DNA from 3 places in the Pseudomonas extremorientalis genome. Region 2 is predicted to be linked to each of the others. Evidence: predicted binding sites of a transcription regulator. Region 2 holds the regulator's gene; each other region holds the start of a gene.
The links. Region 2 encodes FliA, which starts transcription of late flagellar genes. Its sites were predicted from a motif close to CTAAAGTTTNNNNNNNNNNNGCCGNTAA; they were not measured.
Positions count from the first base shown of each region.

Region 1: LUU92_RS28035 (methyl-accepting chemotaxis protein) is a predicted target of FliA. The motif match lies at 4,224-4,251, and genes of this name have one in related genera.
Region 3: LUU92_RS00610 (methyl-accepting chemotaxis protein) is a predicted target of FliA. The motif match lies at 3,265-3,292, and genes of this name have one in related genera.

Region 1 is NZ_CP089519.1:6,149,989-6,158,205, reverse strand. It holds gene LUU92_RS28050 (putative bifunctional diguanylate cyclase/phosphodiesterase) at 1-1,633, shown strand, start outside; gene LUU92_RS28045 (NorM family multidrug efflux MATE transporter) at 1,700-3,103, opposite strand; gene LUU92_RS28040 (LysR substrate-binding domain-containing protein) at 3,253-4,173, shown strand; gene LUU92_RS28035 (methyl-accepting chemotaxis protein) at 4,350-6,326, shown strand; gene LUU92_RS28030 (ABC transporter six-transmembrane domain-containing protein) at 6,330-7,244, opposite strand; gene LUU92_RS28025 (TetR/AcrR family transcriptional regulator) at 7,359-7,943, shown strand; gene LUU92_RS28020 (YifB family Mg chelatase-like AAA ATPase) at 7,940-8,217, opposite strand, start outside.
Region 2 is NZ_CP089519.1:4,574,339-4,582,555, reverse strand. It holds gene flhA (flagellar biosynthesis protein FlhA) at 1-1,540, shown strand, start outside; gene flhF (flagellar biosynthesis GTPase FlhF) at 1,553-2,869, shown strand; gene fleN (flagellar synthesis regulator FleN) at 2,976-3,809, shown strand; gene fliA (RNA polymerase sigma factor FliA) at 3,806-4,546, shown strand; gene LUU92_RS20500 (chemotaxis response regulator CheY) at 4,716-5,090, shown strand; gene LUU92_RS20495 (protein phosphatase CheZ) at 5,109-5,897, shown strand; gene LUU92_RS20490 (chemotaxis protein CheA) at 5,909-8,110, shown strand; gene LUU92_RS20485 (protein-glutamate methylesterase/protein-glutamine glutaminase) at 8,159-8,217, shown strand, end outside.
Region 3 is NZ_CP089519.1:119,525-127,741, reverse strand. It holds gene LUU92_RS00620 (amino acid adenylation domain-containing protein) at 1-749, shown strand, start outside; gene LUU92_RS00615 (SRPBCC family protein) at 768-1,226, shown strand; gene LUU92_RS00610 (methyl-accepting chemotaxis protein) at 1,271-3,151, opposite strand; rRNA gene rrf (5S ribosomal RNA) at 3,435-3,550, opposite strand; rRNA gene rrf (5S ribosomal RNA) at 3,660-3,775, opposite strand; rRNA gene LUU92_RS00595 (23S ribosomal RNA) at 3,931-6,822, opposite strand; tRNA gene LUU92_RS00590 (tRNA-Ala) at 7,070-7,145, opposite strand; tRNA gene LUU92_RS00585 (tRNA-Ile) at 7,176-7,252, opposite strand; rRNA gene LUU92_RS00580 (16S ribosomal RNA) at 7,336-8,217, opposite strand, start outside.

The DNA of each region.
Region 1 (8,217 bases), 1.6 Mb from region 2:
GCTGCTGGCCGATGAGCCCGCGTGGGCAGCGTTATTGCGCGAGTGCCTGGCGCCGATGGGCGATGGGGCTGTGCTGATCAGCGCACCAAACTGGGAATCCGTGAGCCGTCTGTTCGATGACGACCACAGCGCCGTGCTATTGACCACGCCCAGCCTGCAACCCGGGCCTGGCCGTTGCAGCCTGCCGTGCGTGTTGTTGCTGGAACAGGAACCGCTGGTTTCACCGCTTGGCGTCAGCGATTGGCTGGTGCGTGACGTATTGGATGCCGATACAGTGCGCCGCTGCCTGCGCCACGTCCGCGAGCGCGGCGTGCTGGAAAACACCCTGCAACGCCTGGCCGAGCAGGACCCGCTCACCGGCATCGCCAACCGCCAGGGCTTCCAGACCCTGTTGACCGCGCGCCTGGCCGAGAATGAAGGGCGTGGCCTGGCCCTCGGTCACTTGGACCTCGACAACTTCCGCCACGCCAACGATGCCCTCGGCCACCAGGCCGGCGACCGGTTGATCCTGCAAGTGGTGTCACGGCTCAAGAGCCAGCTGGAGGTCGGCGACCAACTGGCGCGCCTGGGCAGCGATGAATTCGCCCTGCTGATCGATACCCGCCGTGCACCCCAGCGTGCCGAGTGGATGGCCGAGCGCATTACCGAGGTCATGGCCGAACCCTATTGGGTGGATGGCGAAAGCCTGCTGATCGGTTGCAGCCTGGGCGTGGCCCATGCCCGCGCTCGCGCCGGTGCCGACCCTTTGATGTGGCACGCTCATATCGCCATGCAGCAGGCCAAGAGCACCCAAGGCTGCACCTTTCATATCTTCAACGAACGTATCAACCGCAACGCGCGCAGCCTGGCCGACCTGGAAAGCGAGCTGCGCCGCGCCTTGCGCCGTGACGAACTGGAGCTGCATTACCAGCCACGCCTGGACCTGGACGACGGCCATATCGTCGGCCTGGAGGCCCTGGTGCGCTGGCGTCATGGCGAGCGCGGCCTGTTGCCACCAAGTGAATTCGTGCCGTTGGCCGAGCAAAGCGGCCTGATCGTGCCGCTGGGCTACTGGGTGATCTCCCGGGCCCTGCGCGACATGCAGGACCTACGCGAACGCGGCCTGCCGGCGTTGCACATGGCGGTCAACCTGTCGTTCCGCCAGTTCCAGGACAGCCAGTTGCTCTCCACACTCAGCCGGCTGATTGCCGAGCGGGGCGTGGAGGCGCAATGGCTGGAGTTCGAACTGACCGAAACCGCCGTGATGCGCCGCAGTGACCTGGTCAAGCAGACCATGGATGCCCTCGGCCGCCTGGGTGTGCGGTTTTCCCTGGATGACTTCGGTACGGGTTTCTCATCGTTCGTGCACCTCAACAGCCTGCCGATTGCCTTGTTGAAGATCGACAAGAGCTTTGTCGGTGGCATGGAGGAGCGCGAAGAAAACCGCAAGCTGGTGCATGCCATGATCAACCTGGCGCACAACCTCAACCTGGAGGTGGTGGCCGAAGGGGTGGAGACGCCTGAGCAACTGGCGCTGTTGCGTTTGTTTGGCTGCGACCAGGCCCAGGGTTACCTGATCAGCAAGCCGCTGCCGTTGCCGGAGTTGGTGGAGTACCTGACCTTCGGCAAAAGCCAGCAAGCTTTGCTCGGTTAGGAATGTGGGAGGGGGCTTGCCCCCGATGACGGAGTGTCAGCCAGCTCTTCTTTTACTGACCCACCGCTATCGGTGGTAAGCCCCCGCCCACATTTCCTGCCCTGGCGGCTCTCGCCGAATCATCCGCTTCATCTTCGCCTCAAACGCCCAGGTCAGGCTCACTGCCGCGCATGCCAGGCCCAGCGCCAGGCCCCACCACACACCGGTCGGTCCCCAGCCCAGGGTGAAGGCCATCAGCCAGGCCGATGGTGCGCCAATCAACCAATAGCAGCCCGCGCCGATCAGGAAGGTGGTCTTGGCGTCCTTGAGCCCGCGAATGCAGCCCATGGCGATGGTCTGCACGCCATCGAACAGCTCGAACCAGGCGGCAACGGCCAGCAGGCTGACGGCCAGGACGATCACGTCGTGGAACGCCGGGTCGTTGTGGTCGATGAGCAGTCCGATCAGCGGGTCGGAATAGAGCCACAGCACGGCAGCAAATCCCAGCATGATCGCCGCGCCAAAGCCGATGCCGACACGACCGGCCAGGCGCGCCTGCAGCAACTGCCCGGCGCCGTAGTGCTGGCCGATGCGCATGGTCACCGCGTAGGACATTCCCGCAGGCACCATGAACGCCACCGAGACGATCTGCAATGCGATCTGATGCGCCGCCAACTGCGTACTGCCCATGGTGCCCATGCACAGCGCCGCAAACGCAAACAACCCGACCTCCACCGCATAGGTGCCGCCGATCGGCAGGCCCAGGCGCCACAGTTCGCGCAGGTACTGGGTGTTGAGGCGCAGCAGGCCTGTGCTCAGCGGGTAGGCCGCATAGGTGCGGTTGCTGCGGATGTACCACATCAGCGTCAGCGCCATGCCATTGGCAACGATGGCCGTGACCAGGCCGATACCCATCAGGCCGAGCTTGGGCAGGCCGAACATGCCTTCGATCAGCGCGTGGTTGAGCAGGTAGTTGGCTACCGTGCCGCCAAGGCTGATCACCATCACTGGCGTCGCCTTGCCGATTGCACTGGTGAAGCCGCGCAGGGCCATGAAACTCAGGTAGCCGGGCAGGGCGAACGGCAAGATCGTCAGGAATTGCCCGGCCGAGTGCACGTTGGTCTCGGTCTGGCCAAACATCAGCAGCACTGGCTTGAGGTTCCACAGCAGCAAACCGGCCGCCAGGGCCATCAGCCACGCCAGCCATAGCCCGGCCTGGGTCAGGCGGGTGGCGCCGTCGATATCGCCCGCGCCGTGACGGATGGCCACCAGCGTGCCCACGGCGGCAATCACGCCGATGCAGAAAATCGCCACGAACGAGTAGGTCGCCGCGCCCAGGCCGCCACCGGCCAGGGCTTCGGGGCTCAGGCGCGCCATCATCAGGGTGTCGGTCAGCACCATCAGCATGTGTGCCAACTGTGAGGCAATCAACGGCCCTGACAGCCGCAGAATGGCCCAGAGTTCGGTACGTGCCGGATGTTGCATGATCATCACGCTCGACAAGTCAGAGGGTTGGGGAAGGCTTGATTCTCGGCGCTCTGGGTTAATTACACAAAAGGATTAAAGCGATGGTGTGCATGACTTAAACTCATGTGTATTGATCTGATAGTGTTGGTGGATCGCTATGCAGGAATTTACCGATGTCTCGTCGCCTTGCTCCGCTGTATGCCTTGCGCGCATTCGAGGCCGCCTCTCGGCACAATTCCTTTACCCGGGCAGCGGAGGAGCTATCCATCACGCAAAGTGCGGTGAGCCGACATATCCGCACGCTGGAAGAGCATTTCGCCTGTCGCCTGTTCCAGCGCAGTGGCCGCACCTTGCAGCTCACCGAGGCGGCACGCCTGCTCTTGCCGGGCGTGCGCGAAGGTTTTGCAGCGTTGGAGCGGGCCTGCCATACCCTGAACGCCGAAGACGACATCCTGCGCATGAAGGCACCGTCGACCCTGACCATGCGCTGGCTGCTGGCGCGGCTCAGCCGCTTCCGCGCGTTGCAGCCAGGCAATGAGGTGCAACTGACCAGCGCGTGGATGAGCGTGGACGAGGTGGATTTCAACCAGGAGCCCTTCGACTGCGCGGTGCTGCTGAGCTACGGGCACTTCCCGGCGGACTGGGAGGCCAGCTACCTGTTTCCGGAGCTGCTGATCCCGGTAGGTGCGCCGAACCTGCTTGAGGACGGGCCCTGGGATGCTGCACGCCTGGCCACCGCTGAATTGCTGCACCCCACGCCCGACCGTCGCGATTGGCGCAATTGGTTGGAGCGCATGGGGTTGTCATCCCAGGTGTCGCTCAAGGGCGGGCAGGTATTCGATACCCTCGAACTGGGCATGATCGCCGCTGCGCGGGGTTACGGTGTGTCCATGGGCGACTTGCTGATGGTGGCCGAAGACGTGGCCCAGGGACGCCTGAGCCTGCCCTGGCCAACGGCGGTGGCCAGTGGCGAAAACTACTACCTGGTATGGCCGAAAACCCGCCCCGGCGGTGAGCGTTTGCGGCGCCTGGCGGAGTTTCTGCAGGCGGAAGTCAAGGCGATGGAATTGCCTCAGGTCGAACGCCTCGAGTGAGGGGCGACAGACTGTTTGTGCAATCGTTTGCGTGATACCCCTGCGGATCGCTCAAGTATTGCCTCGGCTCGCCGAAGTAGGTGTGTTGGAACCATCGTACACCAACGTTTCCCACTGGATAATTTGCCGACAACGCTATGAGATCAGGATGATCCTGGCCTCGGCCAGGAGCCGTCATGTCTCAACCTCGCGCCCGGATAGCCTCCCAGTTAGGCCTGGCATTAGCCGTGATTCTGGCTGTCGTCATCAGCGGCAGCACCGTGTTTGCCTTGCGTTCCCTCGACTCCGCCAACCTCGCTACCCGCGAGGAGCACCTGGCCAGCGAGGCACGTTTGCTCGCCGACCAACTCAACACCTTCCACAGCACCTTGCGCGAAAGTACCCAGCGTTTGAGCGGGCTGTTTGAAAAGCGCTTCGGCGCCGGCTTGAGCGTGCATGCGGACCAGCCTGTGACCGTGGCCGGTGTGCAGACGCCTAGCTTGTACCTGGGCAATCAGGTGTTGAACAACAACTTCAATGAAGTGGATGATTTCAAGCAGATGTCCGGCGGCGTGGCCACGGTATTCGTGCGCAGCGGCGAAGACTTTATCCGCATCAGCACCTCGTTGACCAAGCAGGATGGCAACCGGGCCATCGGCACGGTGCTGGATCGCCAGGGCCCGGCTTACCAGCGGGTGCTCGGCGGGCAGACCTATATCGGCCGCGCGGTGCTGTTCGACCGCTCCTACATGACCCAGTACAGCCCGGTGCGCGACAGCAGTGGGCAGGTGATTGCGGTGTTGTTCATCGGGTTCGACTACACCGATGCGCAGAATGCCCAGTTCGAGAACCTCAAGCGTTTCCGCATCGGCCAGACCGGCTCCCTCGCCTTGCTGGATGAGCAGAAGCGCTGGCTTGTACCGCCGGCGGGCGTGCAGGCGCTGGATCAAGCCGTACCCGTGATGCTGGACCTGGCCAAGACGCCGGGCACCGGGCGCTTCTGGGCAGACAAAAACGAAGATTTCTACAGCGTGTCGGTACCCTTCGAGGGCGGGCCATGGGCCGTTGTCGCGAGCATGCCCAAGGCTGAGATCCGCTCGGTGACGTGGGACGTCGGTATCCGCCTGGTCGTAGGCAGCGTGCTGGCCATGCTGCTGGCGGTCGGTGCAACGGTGTGGCTGCTGCGCAGCAAGCTGGCGCCGTTGGGCGACCTGGTGCGCCAGGCCGAAGCCTTGGGCGCGGGCGACTTGAGCGCGCGCTTGAATGTGTCCAGTCATGACGAAATCGGCCAACTGGCGCGCAGCTTCAACCAGATGGGTGAAGCGCTGTCGACCATGGTCTCGCATATCCGCAAGGCGGCTGAAGAGGTCAACAGCCGTGCGCAGGCGCTGTCCGGCTTGTCCGGTGGCGCCTATGAAGGCATGGAGCAGCAGTCCGGCGAGATCACCAGCATGGCCGGCGCGGTGGAAGAGTTCAGCGCCACCTCGCTGAACATCGCCGACAACATGGGCAGCACCGAACGCCTGGCCCAGGAAAACGCCCAACAAACCCGCATCGGGCGCAACTCGATGCAAGAGGCGTCGTCATCCCTGGAACACATCGCTGCCGCGCTCAACAGCACAGCCACGGTGATCAACACCCTGGGCCAACGCTCCCAAGAGATTGGCGGAATCGTCGGCGTGATCACCTCGATTGCCGACCAGACCAACCTGCTGGCGCTCAACGCTGCCATCGAGGCTGCCCGCGCCGGTGAGCAGGGCCGTGGGTTTGCGGTGGTCGCCGATGAAGTGCGCAACCTGGCGTCACGCACCCGTGAGGCTACCGATGAAATCTCCGGGATGATCCAGAGCATCCAGCAGGAAACCGGCAACGCCATCAGCACCATGGAACACGGCAATGTGCTGATGCAGGAAGGCCTGTCGCGCAACGCCGACGTGGCTTCGGCCCTGGCGCGGATCGACGAGCAAAGCCGCTCGGCCGGTCAGCAGTTTGCCGCGATCACCACCGCCACCCAGGAACAGAGCAGCACCGCGACCTTGCTCAGCAGCAACTTGCAGAGCATCGCGCTGGCCAATAGCGAGCAGCGGGAAGTGGTGTCGAACCTGGCGATTACCGCCAAGGAACTGGAGACCCTGGCGGCAGGCTTGCGGCATGAGGTAGATCGGTTTCGTTGAGGCCTAGCGGTCGCCCAGGCCGGGGTCCACGCGCTTGCCGATGTCCTTCAGGCGCGCCAGTTGGTCGACCATGCCGGGGGCTTCGTCCATGCTGGTGACGAAGGTCCACAGGTAAGTCATGACTGCATAGATATGGCCGGCCTTGACCGCGGGTGACTGCGCCAACTGGCTGATGGCGACCACAAACAGCAAGGCGGCCAGCGTGCCAAGAAACAGGTACGCAGCGGCCTCGCGGTCTGACAGCCAGATGCGCAGGCGCGAAAGCACCTGGTAGTGGCGCCGCAGGGTCGGTGCGCCGACCTTTTCCACCAGGCCGATTTCTTTTTCCAGCCGGTTGTTCAACCGTTCATGCAGCGCTTGGTTGCGCCGGGCAAAGCGTGGCAACAACGTGATGCACAGCACTAGCGCGCCCAGGCACGCCAGGCCTACCCAAGGCTCGATCACGATCAACATCACTGCCGCGCCGATAATCGACACCAGCGCCGTGGCGATGATCGGTACATGCTTTTCAAAGAAGTCGACGAACTCCCGAGCAAGCACCACCCGCGCCGCCGATTTCGACGTGCTGTGGTTCTGCAGGCGTTGGTTGAGGATCACCGGCACCGCCAGATCGGCGTAGATCCGCGTGAAAGTCCGCGTATCCAACGCCCGGCGCGCCGCGCCGACCACCCAGAACGCCAGGACCACGGCGGCGTAGAGCAGCGCGTTACCCGTGTCGCCGCGGATGATCGCGTCCACCGCAAACCCGGCAAACAACGGGTAGGCCAGCAGCAGCGCGTTCTCCAGCGCGACCAGCGACAGCGTGGCGGACAGCTTGCCCGGATAGGCTTTGGCAATGGCCTTGAGCGTCTGGCCGGCGGATTGCTGGCCGATTTTCTGACTTTCTTCGATCAGGATTTGCGGTGTGACGGATGACATGGGGTGCACCAAAGGAGTGATAGACGCTATTATTGAGCGACTGCTCAAGTATCCTTGAGCGATCGCTCAAAAAGCAAGCGCCGCTTATCTGCCGGTGCCTGGAAGGAATTGCCCATGTCGCGTATCGACCGTAAAGACCAGATCATCGCCGCCGCCCTGGAACTGTTTCGCAGCAAGGGTTTTGCCGATGTGTCCACCCGCGACCTGGCCGAACATGCAGGCCTGTCCCGCAGCCACGTCTATCACTACTTCAGCGACTGGAAGGAACTGCGCCGCGAAGCCTTCGTGCGATTTGCCAACGAACAGCTGGACGAAGTACGCGCGCCCCTGGCAGAAGCAGCGCCCCTGGAAGCTTTTGTGGGTTTTTTGCGCGACTGCCTGCCAAGCACCGCCGATGCGGGGTGGGCGCTGTGGCTGGATGCCTGGGACGAAGCCATGCAGGACCCGGAAATGGCCCAGGCTTACCTGGCGATCAACGCCCAATGGCAAGGCATGCTCGCCGAAGTGATCGAGCGGGGTGTGGCTGCCAACGTCTTGCGTTGTGACTCGCCACAACGCGCTGCCCGCCAGATCTTTGCCGTGGCGATGGGCTATGCCGACGACCTGATGCTCAAACCCTCCATGGAGTCGGCCGAAGCGGCCCTGGATGAAGTGATGGAAGTGGCGCGGCTGCTGCTGGACTTCCCAGAGGCGCCCTAGCCGACGGCCGCGGGCCGATATTGCAGCGCTTCCGCCAGGTGCGGTCGAGTGATGTTATCGGCGTGCTCGAGGTCGGCCAGGGTACGCGCCACTTTGAGCAGGCGATGGGCCGCGCGCAGGGATAGCGTCAACCGTTCACAGGCGGTTTCCAGCCAGCCTTCATCGGTCTTCGTCAGCTTGCAGTGCTTGCGCAGCCCTGGCAGATCAAGGAACGCATTCGCACAGCCCTGGCGTTGCCGTTGGCGATCGCGGGCCTGGGCGACCCGTGCCGATG
Region 2 (8,217 bases):
CATGGACGGTGCCAGCAAATTCGTGCGCGGTGACGCCATCGCCGGCCTGCTGATTCTGTTCATCAACCTCATCGGCGGCATGGCCGTCGGTATCTTCCAACACGGCATGACCTTCGGCGATGCGGGCAAGGTCTACGCCTTGCTGACCATCGGTGACGGTTTAGTGGCGCAATTGCCATCACTGTTGTTATCCACAGCAGCGGCGATCATGGTGACCCGTGCTTCGGGCTCCGAAGACATGGGCAAGCAGATCAGCCGGCAGATGTTCGCCTCGCCCAAGGCCCTGGCCGTGGCGGCGGGCATCATGGCGATCATGGGCATCGTGCCGGGCATGCCCCACGTATCGTTCCTGACCATGGCGGCCCTGGCCGGCGGTGCGGCCTACCTGTTCTGGAAAAAGCAGAATGCGGTCAAGGTCCAGGCCCAGCAGGAGATTGCACGCCAGCAGGAACTGCTGCCATCCCCGGCCCGCGCCCAGGAAACCAAGGAGCTGGGCTGGGATGACGTGACCCCGATCGACATGATCGGCCTGGAAGTCGGCTACCGCCTCATTCCGCTGGTGGACCGCAACCAGGGTGGTCAATTGCTCGCGCGGATCAAGGGCGTGCGCAAGAAGCTGTCCCAGGACCTGGGCTTCCTGATGCCCACCGTGCATATCCGCGACAACCTTGACCTGGCGCCCAGCGCCTACCGCCTGACCCTGATGGGCGTGATCCTGGCGGAAGCCGAGATCTACCCGGACCGCGAGCTGGCAATCAACCCGGGGCAGGTGTTCGGCAGCCTCAACGGCATTACCGCCAAAGATCCGGCTTTTGGCCTGGACGCGGTATGGATCGAAATCAGTCAGCGCAGCCAGGCGCAGTCCCTGGGTTACACCGTGGTGGACGCCAGCACCGTGGTCGCCACCCACCTCAACCAGATCCTGTACAAGCACTCCCACGAGCTGATCGGCCACGAAGAAGTCCAGCAATTGATGGGTTTGCTCGGCAAAGCCTCGCCAAAACTCGCCGAAGAGCTGGTGCCGGGCATTCTGTCGCTGTCCCAGTTGCTCAAGGTATTGCAGGCGTTGCTGGCCGAACAGGTGCCGGTGCGCGACATTCGCAGCATTGCCGAGGCTATCGCCAACAATGCCGCCAAGAGTCAAGATACTGCCGCGCTGGTGGCTGCGGTGCGCGTCGGATTGTCGCGTGCAATCGTGCAAAGCATTGTAGGGCTTGACTCCGAGCTGCCTGTGATCACCTTGGAACCCAGGTTGGAACAAATATTGCTCAATAGTATTCAGAAGGCAGGACAAGGCCAGGAAGAGGGCGTTCTGCTGGAGCCAAGCATGGCCGAGAAGCTGCAGCGTTCGTTGATCGACGCCGCGCAACGCCAGGAAATGCAAGGCCAACCGGTGATCCTGCTGGTGGCAGGCCCGGTCCGGGCGATGTTGTCGCGGTTTGGGCGCCTGGCAGTACCGAATTTGCACGTTTTGGCTTATCAGGAAATTCCTGACAACAAGCAAGTGACTATCGTCGCGACAGTAGGGCCCAACGGCTGAGGGTAGTGGGTTATGCAAGTGAAGCGTTTTTTCGCCGCCGATATGCGTCAGGCCATGAAACTGGTTCGTGATGAGCTGGGCGCCGACGCCGCGATTATCGGCAACCGTCGTATTGCCGGCGGTGTCGAGCTGACGGCTGCCCTGGATTACACCCCTTCGGCCCTGGCGCCGCGCGTGCCGAACATGGAGCTCGAAGACGAGCTGCGCAAGACCGCTTCGCGCATCGTCTCGGCCCAGGCTGAACTGAGCATGCGTGGCGACAGCGATGCCACCACCAATCGTCAGTTGTTCGCTGGCCTGCCGCTGACCGCCGCCGAGCCATTGGTTGAGCCGACCTTCAAAGAGCCGCCGCGTCCTGCTGCGCCAGCCCCGGCAGCGGCGGTTGACCAGCGCGTGTTCGATTCGATGCGCTTTGAACTCAACGGTTTGCGTGAACTGCTCGAAGTGCAGTTGGGCTCGCTGGCCTGGAACCAGTTGCAAGGCAGCAAACCGCAACAGGCCAACCTGTGGCGCCGCCTGCAACGCATCGGCCTGTCCGGCCCATTGTCCCGCGACCTGCTGGCCCTGACCACCGAGATCGAAGAGCCTCGCCAGGCCTGGCGCATGTTGCTGGCCCATCTGGCGCGGATGATTGCCACCCCGGAAATCGAACCTCTGGAAGAGGGCGGTGTGATCGCCATGGTCGGCCCTGCCGGCATGGGCAAGACCACCACCCTGGCCAAGCTGGCCGCCCGTTACGTGCTCAAGTACGGCGCTCAGAATATCGCGCTGGTGAGCATGGACAGCTACCGTATTGGTGCCCAGGAGCAGCTCAAGACCCTGGGCCGCATTCTCAATGTGCCGGTGACCCATGTCGACCCGGGCCAGTCCCTGGCCAACGCCCTCGACCCGCTGCTGCGCAAGCGCGTGGTGCTGATTGATACCGCCGGCCTGCAAGCCAGCGACCCGGCCTTGCGCATGCAGTTGGAAAGCCTGGCCGGGCGTGGCATCAAGTCGAAAAATTACCTGGTGCTTGCAACCACCAGCCAGAAACAGGTTCTTACCGCTGCGTATCATAGTTACAAGCGCTGCGGCCTGGCCGGTTGCATCCTCACCAAGCTCGACGAAACCGCGAGCCTGGGCGAGGTGCTGAGCCTGGCCATCAGTCATGAATTGCCGGTCGCCTACCTGACCGACGGGCCGCGGATTCCGGATGATCTGCATCTGCCGCGCCGTCATCAGTTGGTCAGCCGTGCAGTCAGCGTGCAAATGCAAGACGAGCCTAGCGAGGAAGCGATGGCCGATATGTTCGCCGACCTCTACCACAACCCGGCGAAGCGGGTAGGTTGAGGACGGTATGAACACCGTGAAAAGTATCTACATCGATGGTCTGCAAGCGATTCACGCGGCCAAGCCATGTAGCCTGCGTCTAAGCAAGACAAGGTAAAGAAATAAAATGGGCAGCATGCATCCCGTACAGGTGATCGCGGTGACCGGCGGCAAAGGTGGCGTCGGAAAAACTAACGTGTCAGTGAATTTGTCCCTGGCCCTGGCAGAGCTTGGCCGTCGCGTCATGCTGCTGGATGCTGACCTGGGGTTGGCGAACGTCGACGTTCTGCTGGGGCTGACGCCCAAGCACACCCTTGCCGATGTGATCGAGGGCCGTTGTGAGCTGCGCGATGTGCTGCTGCAAGGGCCCGGTGGCATCCGCATCGTCCCGGCCGCCTCCGGCACCCAGAGCATGGTGCACCTGAGCCCGGCGCAGCATGCCGGCCTGATCCAGGCCTTCAGTGACATCGGCGACAACCTCGACGTGCTGGTGATCGACACCGCCGCCGGGATCGGCGAATCCGTGGTCAGCTTCGTGCGCGCCGCGCAGGAAGTGTTGCTGGTGGTCTGCGATGAACCCACCTCGATCACCGACGCCTACGCCCTGATCAAACTGCTTAACCGTGATTACGGCATGAACCGCTTCCGCGTCCTGGCCAACATGGCCCAGAGTCCGCAGGAAGGGCGCAACCTGTTCGCCAAGTTGACCAAGGTCACGGATCGTTTCCTCGATGTCGCCTTACAATACGTCGGCGCAGTTCCCTACGACGAGTGTGTGCGCAAGGCTGTGCAAAAGCAGCGTGCAGTCTACGAAGCATTCCCTCGTTCCAAGTGTGCATTGGCGTTCAAGGCTATTGCCCAGAAGGTCGATACCTGGCCGTTGCCCGCCAACCCCCGGGGGCATCTGGAGTTTTTCGTCGAGCGATTGGTGCATCAGACGAGCGCAGGACCCGTGCTATGACAGCGACCGGCTACAACGCTTACAAGAAGTCTGCCCGTGACAGCCAGGGCGAGTTGATCGAGCGCTACGCGCCCCTGGTCAAGCGCATTGCCTATCACCTGCTGGCACGCCTGCCCGCCAGCGTGCAGGTCGAAGACCTGATCCAGGCGGGCATGATCGGCCTGCTCGAAGTGTCGACCAAATACGACGCGAGCAAGGGGGCGAGTTTCGAGACGTATGCGGGCATCCGCATCCGTGGCGCGATGCTCGATGAAGTGCGCAAAGGTGACTGGGCGCCGCGTTCGGTACACCGCAACACACGCATGGTCAGTGACGCAATTCGCGCAATTGAAGCAAAAACCGGTCGCGACGCTAAAGATCACGAAGTTGCGGCCGAACTCCAATTGAGTCTCGACGATTACTACGGGATTTTGAACGATACCTTGGGCAGCCGCCTGTTCAGTTTCGACGACCTGTTGCAGGACGGCGAACATGAAGGGCTGCACGAGGACGGCGCGAGTGCTCATATGGAGCCATCGCGTGACCTGGAAGATGAGCGTTTCCAGGGAGCGTTGGCGGACGCGATTGCCAATTTGCCGGAGCGTGAGCGGCTGGTGTTGGCGCTGTACTACGACGAAGAGCTGAACCTCAAGGAAATCGGTGAGGTCCTGGGTGTCAGCGAATCGCGGGTCAGCCAGTTGCACAGCCAGTGCGCAGCCCGCTTGCGGGGGCGTTTGGGAGAGTGGCGAGCGCGCTGAACAGGCAGTGTGGGGACACTGCAGACGATACCGCGAGGGCAACCGGCCTTCGCGGGTTCGACCCGTGGTGCCCCCGGCAGTCCTTTTTGTGTAATGCCTGTTGATTGAAATGGCGCGTCCAGGTGCTGGGCGCGTTTAAGACTGCTTGGAGGTCGAATTGGACAAGAACATGAAAATCCTCATCGTTGATGACTTCTCAACGATGCGGCGGATCATAAAAAACCTGTTGCGTGACCTTGGGTTCACAAACACGGTCGAGGCGGATGACGGCATTACGGCCATTCCGATCCTCAACAGCGGGAGCATCGACTTTCTGGTAACGGACTGGAACATGCCGGGCATGACCGGTATCGACTTGCTGCGCCACGTGCGCGCTGACGAAAAGCTGCGCAGCCTGCCTGTGCTGATGGTCACCGCCGAAGCCAAGCGTGAGCAGATCATCGAAGCCGCCCAGGCCGGGGTCAACGGTTACGTGGTCAAGCCATTCACGGCATTGGCCTTGAAAGAGAAGATCGAAAAAATCTTCGAACGCATCCACGGCTAATGCCATCGCGGGGGAGCTATGGAGCATAAAGAAACGTCACAGGGAGACTTCGAGTCGACCCTGAAAAAGCATGCTCACCAGTTGGTCGACAGCCTTGAAAGAGGCCAGTTCGGCGACGCGGTGCAGTTAATCCATGAGCTCAACCAGACCCGTGACCGCGGCCTGTACCAGGAAGTGGGCAAGCTCACACGCGAGCTGCACAGTGCGATCGTCAATTTCCAGATTGACCCGCACATGCCCCAGGCCGAAGAAATCTCGCAAATCACCGATGCCACCGAACGCCTGTCCTATGTGGTCAGGCTGACTGAGGCGGCGGCCAACCGCACCATGGACCTGGTGGAAAACGCCACGCCCCTGGTCAACGGCATGGCCACTGAGGCCCAGGCCCTGAGCCACGACTGGGGCCGCTTTATGCGCCGGGAAGTGGGGGCCGAGGAGTTTCGCGAGTTGGCGCGTCGGGTCGACGGTTTCCTGTCACGCAGCGAGCAGGAAAACCGTACGGTTTCCAGCAACCTCAACGACATTCTGCTGGCCCAGGATTACCAGGACCTCACCGGTCAGGTGATCAAGCGTGTGACCCAGTTGGTCACCGAAGTGGAAAGCAACTTGCTCAAATTGGTGCTTATGGCAGGCCAGGTTGACCGTTTCGCCGGCATCGAACATGACCGCGAAGCGATCCTCTCGGAAAAAGATCCACAAAAACATCTCGCCAAGGGTGAAGGTCCGCAGATTCATGCCGATAAACGTGAAGACGTTGTATCGGGTCAAGATGATGTCGATGACCTGTTATCCAGTTTAGGCTTCTAAGGAGCACCCACATGAGCTTCGGCGCCGATGAAGAAATCCTTCAGGATTTCCTTGTAGAGGCCGGCGAAATTTTAGAGCAGTTGTCCGAGCAACTGGTCGAGCTGGAAAGCCGACCGGATGATGCGAACCTGCTCAATGCAATTTTTCGCGGTTTTCACACTGTAAAAGGGGGCGCCGGCTTCCTCCAGCTCCATGAGCTGGTGGAGTGCTGCCACATCGCCGAGAACGTGTTCGACATCCTGCGCAAGGGTGAGCGTCACGTTGATTCGGAGTTGATGGACGTGATTCTCGAAGCACTGGATGCGGTCAACGGCATGTTCAGCGAGGTGCGTGAGCGTGCCCCGATCACGGCGGCGACCCCGGAACTGCTGGCCGCCCTGGCGCGCTATGCGGAGCCTGCCGACACGTCGGCCGCACCGGTGGTTGAAGCCGCGCCGGAGCCTGTGGTTGAGGCCGAACCGGATGTGACCGACAGCGAGTTCGAGCAGCTGCTCAACTCCCTCAGTGCCGTCAAGGCCGAGGCGCAAGCACCGGCCGCGCCGGTCGCCGCACCGACCAGCGAAGACATCACCGACGCTGAGTTCGAATCGCTGCTCGACCAGTTGCATGGCAAAGGCCAGTTTGCGGCTGACGCCGTGGCACCCGCCGCTGCGGCTGCGGATGCACCGGCGGCCAGCGCCAGCACCGATATTACCGACGATGAGTTCGAGGCATTGCTCGACCAACTGCATGGCAAGGGCACCTTCGCGGCCGACGCCTTGCCGGAAGTCGCCGCCACGGCTGCGGCACCGGCTGCTGCCAGTGCCGCTCCTGCGGGCGATGGGCTGATCTCCGATCACGAGTTCGAATCCCTGCTGGACGAATTGCACGGCAAGGGCAAGTTCAGTGAAGTGGCCCCGGCCGCTGCGGTTGCGACAGCTGCACCGGCCGCCGCCAAGGCCGCTGCGCCTGCTCCAGCCGCCAAGCCAGCACCGGCTCCGGCCGCCGCACCTGCTCCGGCGCGCGCCGCCCCGGCACCGGCAGCCGAGAAGCCTGCCAGTGAAGCCGAGACCACCGTGCGGGTGGATACCGCGCGCCTGGACGACATCATGAACATGGTCGGCGAACTGGTACTGGTGCGTAACCGCCTGGTGCGCCTGGGCCTGAGCAGCGGCGATGAAGCCATGCAAAAGGCCGTGTCGAACCTCGACGTGGTGACCGCCGACCTGCAGACCGCCGTGATGAAAACGCGGATGCAGCCGATCAAGAAAGTCTTCGGGCGCTTCCCGCGCCTGGTTCGCGACCTCGCGCGTCAGCTGAAGAAAGAAATCAACCTGGAACTGGTGGGCGAAGAAACCGACCTCGACAAGAACCTGGTCGAGGCCCTGGCCGACCCGCTGGTCCACTTGGTGCGCAACGCCGTGGACCACGGCGTGGAAACCCCGGAAGAGCGCGAAGCCTCGGGCAAGTCGCGCAACGGCAAGGTGATCCTGGCCGCCGAGCAAGAGGGCGACCACATCCTGCTGTCGATCACTGACGACGGCAAAGGCATGGACCCGACCATATTGCGCAACATCGCGGTCAAGCGCGGCGTGATGGACAAGGACGCCGCCGACCGCCTGACCGACACCGAGTGCTACAACCTGATCTTCGCCCCGGGCTTCTCGACCAAGACCGAGATTTCCGACGTGTCCGGCCGTGGCGTCGGCATGGACGTGGTGAAGACCAAGATCAGCCAGCTCAACGGCTCGATCAACATCTACTCGACCAAGGGCCAGGGCTCCAAGATCGTCATCAAGGTGCCGTTGACCCTGGCGATCATGCCGACCCTGATGGTGATGCTGGGCAACCAGGCGTTCGCCTTCCCGCTGGTCAACGTCAACGAAATCTTCCACCTCGACCTGTCGCGCACCAACGTGGTGGACGGCCAGGAAGTGGTGATCGTGCGCGACAAGGCATTGCCCCTGTTCTACCTCAAGCGCTGGCTGGTGGCATCGGCCAAGCATGAAGAGCAGCGCGAAGGCCATGTGGTGATTCTCTCCGTGGGCACCCAGCGCATCGGCTTTGTCGTCGACCAACTGGTTGGCCAGGAAGAAGTGGTCATCAAGCCTTTGGGCAAGATGCTGCAGGGAACCCCGGGCATGTCGGGTGCGACCATCACCGGTGACGGTCGGATCGCGCTGATTCTCGATGTTCCGAGCATGCTCAAGCGTTACGCCGCTCGGCGTATTTGATTCTGGTGGGGCAGGGCGGTAGTGCCCGCCCCGCCTAACGGAGTGTTTATGGCAGTCAAGGTCCTGGTGGTGGACGATTCGGGTTTCTTCCGCCGCCGCGTCTCGGA
Region 3 (8,217 bases), 1.9 Mb from region 2:
ACGTTGACCCCATACGCGAATGCCTGCGCTTGTGTGAAACCCACCGCAAGAAAGTCTTCAACTTTGTCTCGACACTGTCGGCCTCAAGCAGTGTCGACTCGCAGGGCTATGTCCTCGAAGCACCCGCCTCTACCACGCTGCCGCTGTACATCAAGAATGGCTACAACCTGTCCAAATGGGTTGCGGAGCGGCAGTTGGGGCATGCGGTGGCGCGCGGTGCCTGGGTGAATATCCATCGTCCCGGCAATATCAGCTTCAACAGCCGAAACGGTGCATGCCAGCCGCAAAAAAATCGCCTGATGCTGATGCTCAAGGGGTCACTGCAACTGGGCCTGCTGCCCCGGCTGGCGCTGAACTTCGACCTGATGCCGGTGGACTTTCTGGCTCGCTTCATTGCATTCCACTGCACCCGCTTTCACGCCAGCCGGAGTGTGTTCAACCTGCATAACCCACAACCGTTGAGCTGGGCGCACTACCTGGATGCGTTCAGTCGGGCGGGCCATCGCTTCAAGCGAGTGGGCATCGCGCAATGGCAGCAGGCGCTGCGAACGGTAAGCCAGGACAACGCACTGTTTGGCGTGCTCGGTTTTTACCTCGACCGTCTCGACGAAGACATCGGGGACACTTCAATGATTCGTTACGACAACGCGCGACTAGGTGTCCAGCAGATGGGTGAACACTACCCCGCAAAGGACACGGCACTGTTGAGCAAAGGCTGCAATTACCTCAAGGCCATCGGCTTTCTTTGAATACCCCAGGACAACCTCATGAAACTGCTGCAACCCGATACGTTAATCCGCAACCCGAGTGGCCTGCCGATAGTGGCGTCCGTTGTGGTCAACTGCTCCGCCTCTCGCCTGTGGGACATGGTGGGGCAATTTGCCGGCTTCGATATGTTCATTCCGGACTTGAGCCATATCGAAATGAGGGGCTCAGGCGTGGGCGCCTTGCGGACAAAATTCTTCCGCGATGGCAATTGTGTAGTGGAGCAACTCAATAGCCGGGACGAGCAGGCTATGCACATGACCTGGACCACGATCTACAACACCCTGGGTGTGGCCAGACTATGGGCGGCGATCCAAGTGGAAGCAATTGAAGCGGAGCGCGCCGAGGTGATGTGGACAATTATTGCAGAGCCCACAGAGGAGGCGAACGAGGGGTTCGAACAGTTTGTGCAAGGCTTTGCCAGCAGCGCCCTGGACAATGTCCGTCGAATGCTCAGCTAAACGGCAGGAGCGACTCGATGCGCCCCCGCCGTTGAATCAGCGGGTCATATCTTGAAGCTATCGACCAATTGCTTCAAACGATTGGCCTGCTGCGAAAGGGCATCGCAATCCTTCAGGGTTTCATTGAGATTCGCCACGCCCTGCTGGTTCAGCAAGTTGATCTGATTGATGTCCACATTGAGGGTCTCCACCACGGCCGTCTGTTCTTCAGTAGCTGCGGCGACGGACTGGTTCATGCCGTCGATCTCAACGATCCGCTGCGTCACACTTACCAGGCGCTCACCAGCCTGGTTCGCGACTTCTACGCTTTCTTCGCTGGAGGCCTGGCTGGCGTTCATGGTGGTGACCGCTTCGCGCGAGCCTACTTGCAGCGAAGTGATCATTTTGTGGATCTCCTCGGCCGACTCCTGGGTGCGGTGAGCCAGGTTACGCACCTCGTCGGCGACCACTGCAAAGCCTCGCCCGGCCTCACCTGCACGGGCGGCCTCGATGGCAGCGTTAAGCGCCAGCAAATTGGTTTGCTGGGAGATGCCTTTGATCACATCAAGGATGTGACCGATGTTGTCGGTGCTGGCGTTCAGGGTCTCGATCTGGGTGCAGGACAAGCTGATCTTTTGCGACAACTCAGACATGGCAAGGATGGTCTGCTCGACCACTTTGCGGCCATCGTCGGCCTGCTCGCTGGCACCACTGGCGTGTTGTGACGCATCGGCGGCGTTGCGCGCGATTTCCTGGGTGGCGGCACCCAGTTCATTGATCGCTGCGGCGACGCTGTTAGTGCGCGCGCTTTGCTCGTCGGAACCGACGATTGAGGCATTGGACGAGGCCATCACACGCTGGGACAAGTCATGCACCTGGCGGGTAGCCGAGGACACTTCCGAAATCGAAGCATGGATGCGCTCTACGAACTGATTGAACGCACTGCCGACTTCGCCAAATTCGTCCTTGCTGGTGACCGCCAGACGACGGGTCAGGTCACCCTCGCCCTGGGCGATATCCTGCATCGCCACGCCCATAGTGGTCAGGGGTCGCAGCAAGACTTGAATCAGCAAGCTCAGGAGCACGGCAATCGCAACCACGGCGATCAACATGGCAATCAACGCAGATGTCCGGAATTTGCCCAGCGGTGCGTAGGCTTTATCTTTATCAATCGATAGGCCGATATACCAATCCGCGCCTGGCAAGCCGCTGATAGGGGTGAATGACAAGATTCGGTCCTGGCCATTGAGAACGACGTCCTGACTGACCTTCTCAATCCGCACTTGGGTGCCGGGGTAGATGTCCTTGAGGTTTTTCATCACCTGGTCCTGATCGGGACTGACGATGACTTGCCCGTCACCACTGACCAGGAACGCATGACCAATGCCGCCAAAATCCACCGAGTTGATGATCTTCACCAGGGTCTGCAGACTCAGGTCACCGCCGACCACACCGAGCAACTCGCCGTTCTTTTTTACCGGCATGGCAATGGTCACGATCTGCCCACCCACCGCTGCCATATAGGGTGGCGTAAGCATGGGTTTATCTGCAGCGACTGCTTGTTTGTACCAAGGGCGCTGACGGGGATCGTAGCCGTCGGGCATTTTTGCGTCAGGACGTTGGGTAAACACGCCGTTGGTTTGGCCAACATAGGTGAACTGGAAGTTATCAGTGAACGCCGGCTGATCAACCAGGCCAGGAAGGTCGGCACCACTGCCTTGGTGAGCAACGTTTTGCGTAAGGCTTTCGAGCACCAATATTCGGCCACTAAGCCAGTTCTGCACACTGCTGGCAGTGAGTTCACCGGATTGCTGGATGGACGACTCCAGGTTCTGCTTGATCGTGCTGCGCTGCAGGTAGTCGTTGTAGAGGGTGAATAACGCGAAGGCCAGAACCACGACGCCTGACGCGGCCAGCAGAATTTTATGACTGAACTTGAGATTCATTTCATCGACTTCTTTTGCCAAAGGGGGGTGAGCGTGCCGAGCGGAACATTCCATGTAACGGTATAGGCAGCTTCTCGGGCCGCTCTATTTCGGTGCACGCATGGCTCGTCAGGCTTTCGGCCAAGCCGCGGTAAAGCTTAGAAAATTGTGAGACGTTTCTGATTTTTAAGCAGGAAACTGACCAGCGGTAGGCATATGTGAGGAAACTACAAATTGTGCCGACTTATAGCCCCAAACGACAAAACCCCTGTCTGCGCTAGCAGACAGGGGTTTTGGAATTCAATCTTGACGATGACCTACTCTCACATGGGGAAACCCCACACTACCATCGGCGATGCATCGTTTCACTGCTGAGTTCGGGATGGGATCAGGTGGTTCCAATGCTCTATGGTCGTCAAGAAATTCTGTGTACCGGACCGTTGGGTTAGCAACGTGCCGGTGAAATTCATGGACTTCTACATAAACAAAACCCCTGACTGCGTTAGCAATCAGGGGTTCTGGAATTTAATCTTGACGATGACCTACTCTCACATGGGGAAACCCCACACTACCATCGGCGATGCATCGTTTCACTACTGAGTTCGGGATGGGATCAGGTGGTTCCAATGCTCTATGGTCGTCAAGAAATTCGGGTACTGAGTCGTGGCCTGCGCCTCGCTTCAGCAAATTGGGTATGTGACAGCTTTCGGTGTTTTGTGAACGTCGAACTTTCGGTTCATTTCGTCTTCACACACCGCAATCTGATGCTCGTTAGAGTAGTCAAATTGCTTGGGTGTTATATGGTCAAGCCTCACGGGCAATTAGTATTGGTTAGCTCAACGCCTCACAGCGCTTACACACCCAACCTATCAACGTCGTAGTCTTCGACGGCCCTTCAGGGAACTCAAGGTTCCAGTGAGATCTCATCTTGAGGCTAGTTTCCCGCTTAGATGCTTTCAGCGGTTATCTATTCCGAACATAGCTACCCGGCAATGCCACTGGCGTGACAACCGGAACACCAGAGGTTCGTCCACTCCGGTCCTCTCGTACTAGGAGCAGCCCCTCTCAAATCTCAAACGTCCACGGCAGATAGGGACCGAACTGTCTCACGACGTTCTAAACCCAGCTCGCGTACCACTTTAAATGGCGAACAGCCATACCCTTGGGACCGGCTTCAGCCCCAGGATGTGATGAGCCGACATCGAGGTGCCAAACACCGCCGTCGATATGAACTCTTGGGCGGTATCAGCCTGTTATCCCCGGAGTACCTTTTATCCGTTGAGCGATGGCCCTTCCATACAGAACCACCGGATCACTAAGACCTACTTTCGTACCTGCTCGACGTGTCTGTCTCGCAGTCAAGCGCGCTTTTGCCTTTATACTCTACGACCGATTTCCGACCGGTCTGAGCGCACCTTCGTACTCCTCCGTTACTCTTTAGGAGGAGACCGCCCCAGTCAAACTACCCACCATACACTGTCCTCGATCCGGATAACGGACCTGAGTTAGAACCTCAAAGTTGCCAGGGTGGTATTTCAAGGATGGCTCCACGCGAACTGGCGTCCACGCTTCAAAGCCTCCCACCTATCCTACACAAGCAAATTCAAAGTCCAGTGCAAAGCTATAGTAAAGGTTCACGGGGTCTTTCCGTCTAGCCGCGGATACACTGCATCTTCACAGCGATTTCAATTTCACTGAGTCTCGGGTGGAGACAGCGCCGCCATCGTTACGCCATTCGTGCAGGTCGGAACTTACCCGACAAGGAATTTCGCTACCTTAGGACCGTTATAGTTACGGCCGCCGTTTACCGGGGCTTCGATCAAGAGCTTCGCGTTAGCTAACCCCATCAATTAACCTTCCGGCACCGGGCAGGCGTCACACCCTATACGTCCACTTTCGTGTTTGCAGAGTGCTGTGTTTTTAATAAACAGTCGCAGCGGCCTGGTATCTTCGACCGGCATGAGCTTACGGAGCAAGTCCTTCACCCTCACCGGCGCACCTTCTCCCGAAGTTACGGTGCCATTTTGCCTAGTTCCTTCACCCGAGTTCTCTCAAGCGCCTTGGTATTCTCTACCCAACCACCTGTGTCGGTTTGGGGTACGGTTCCTGGTTACCTGAAGCTTAGAAGCTTTTCTTGGAAGCATGGCATCAACCACTTCGTCACCTAAAAGGTAACTCGTCATCAGCTCTCGGCCTTAAGATCCCGGATTTACCTAAGATCTCAGCCTACCACCTTAAACTTGGACAACCAACGCCAAGCTGGCCTAGCCTTCTCCGTCCCTCCATCGCAATAACCAGAAGTACAGGAATATTAACCTGTTTTCCATCGACTACGCTTTTCAGCCTCGCCTTAGGGACCGACTAACCCTGCGTCGATTAACGTTGCGCAGGAAACCTTGGTCTTTCGGCGTGGGTGTTTTTCACACCCATTGTCGTTACTCATGTCAGCATTCGCACTTCTGATACCTCCAGCAAGCTTCTCAACTCACCTTCACAGGCTTACAGAACGCTCCTCTACCGCATCACTTACGTGATACCCGTAGCTTCGGTGTATGGTTTGAGCCCCGTTACATCTTCCGCGCAGGCCGACTCGACTAGTGAGCTATTACGCTTTCTTTAAAGGGTGGCTGCTTCTAAGCCAACCTCCTAGCTGTCTAAGCCTTCCCACATCGTTTCCCACTTAACCATAACTTTGGGACCTTAGCTGACGGTCTGGGTTGTTTCCCTTTTCACGACGGACGTTAGCACCCGCCGTGTGTCTCCCATGCTCGGCACTTGTAGGTATTCGGAGTTTGCATCGGTTTGGTAAGTCGGGATGACCCCCTAGCCGAAACAGTGCTCTACCCCCTACAGTGATACATGAGGCGCTACCTAAATAGCTTTCGAGGAGAACCAGCTATCTCCGAGCTTGATTAGCCTTTCACTCCGATCCACAGGTCATCCGCTAACTTTTCAACGGTAGTCGGTTCGGTCCTCCAGTTAGTGTTACCCAACCTTCAACCTGCCCATGGATAGATCGCCCGGTTTCGGGTCTATTCCCAGCGACTAGACGCCCTATTAAGACTCGCTTTCGCTACGCCTCCCCTATTCGGTTAAGCTCGCCACTGAAAATAAGTCGCTGACCCATTATACAAAAGGTACGCAGTCACCCAACAAAGTGGGCTCCCACTGCTTGTACGCATACGGTTTCAGGATCTATTTCACTCCCCTCTCCGGGGTTCTTTTCGCCTTTCCCTCACGGTACTAGTTCACTATCGGTCAGTCAGTAGTATTTAGCCTTGGAGGATGGTCCCCCCATATTCAGACAAAGTTTCTCGTGCTCCGTCCTACTCGATTTCATGACTAAGAGATTTTCGCGTACAGGGCTATCACCCACTATGGCCGCACTTTCCAGAGCGTTCCGCTAATCTCAAAGCCACTTAAGGGCTAGTCCCCGTTCGCTCGCCACTACTAAGGGAATCTCGGTTGATTTCTTTTCCTCAGGGTACTTAGATGTTTCAGTTCCCCTGGTTCGCCTCTTGCACCTATGTATTCAGTACAAGATAACCATCTTATGATGGCTGGGTTCCCCCATTCAGACATCTCCGGATCAAAGTCTGTTTGCCGACTCCCCGAAGCTTTTCGCAGGCTACCACGTCTTTCATCGCCTCTGACTGCCAAGGCATCCACCGTATGCGCTTCTTCACTTGACCATATAACCCCAAGCAATCTGGTTATACTGTGAAGACGACATTCGCCGAAAATTCGAATTTCTCAATTAAGAGAACTCACAAATTTTACCTTAGCCTGATCCGTTACCAGTGAAAGTAACGTTCAGTCTATCTTTCTATCACATACCCAAATTTTTAAAGAACGATCTAATCAAAGACTAGAAATCAACATTCATCATCACCTGGATGGAATGCTCATTTCTAAGCTTTCATACGTCAGAAGCAGTAGTGGTGGAGCCAAACGGGATCGAACCGTTGACCTCCTGCGTGCAAGGCAGGCGCTCTCCCAGCTGAGCTATGGCCCCGTATTTCTACAGGCGTTTCCCACACAAAATTGGTGGGTCTGGGCAGATTCGAACTGCCGACCTCACCCTTATCAGGGGTGCGCTCTAACCAACTGAGCTACAGACCCAATTTCGGGCTGCTTCTTTATCGTCTTCTTCAATGAATCAAGCAATTCGTGTGGGAACTTATGGAGCAGCTGATGTCGTCGATTAAGGAGGTGATCCAGCCGCAGGTTCCCCTACGGCTACCTTGTTACGACTTCACCCCAGTCATGAATCACACCGTGGTAACCGTCCTCCCGAAGGTTAGACTAGCTACTTCTGGTGCAACCCACTCCCATGGTGTGACGGGCGGTGTGTACAAGGCCCGGGAACGTATTCACCGCGACATTCTGATTCGCGATTACTAGCGATTCCGACTTCACGCAGTCGAGTTGCAGACTGCGATCCGGACTACGATCGGTTTTATGGGATTAGCTCCACCTCGCGGCTTGGCAACCCTCTGTACCGACCATTGTAGCACGTGTGTAGCCCAGGCCGTAAGGGCCATGATGACTTGACGTCATCCCCACCTTCCTCCGGTTTGTCACCGGCAGTCTCCTTAGAGTGCCCACCATTACGTGCTGGTAACTAAGGACAAGGGTTGCGCTCGTTACGGGACTTAACCCAACATCTCACGACACGAGCTGACGACAGCCATGCAGCACCTGTCTCAATGTTCCCGAAGGCACCAATCCATCTCTGGAAAGTTCATTGGATGTCAAGGCCTGGTAAGGTTCTTCGCGTTGCTTCGAATTAAACCACATGCTCCACCGCTTGTGCGGGCCCCCGTCAATTCATTTGAGTTTTAACCTTGCGGCCGTACTCCCCAGGCGGTCAACTTAATGCGTTAGCTGCGCCACTAAAAGCTCAAGGCTTCCAACGGCTAGTTGACATCGTTTACGGCGTGGACTACCAGGGTATCTAATCCTGTTTGCTCCCCACGCTTTCGCACCTCAGTGTCAGTATTAGTCCAGGTGGTCGCCTTCGCCACTGGTGTTCCTTCCTATATCTACGCATTTCACCGCTACACAGGAAATTCCACCACCCTCTA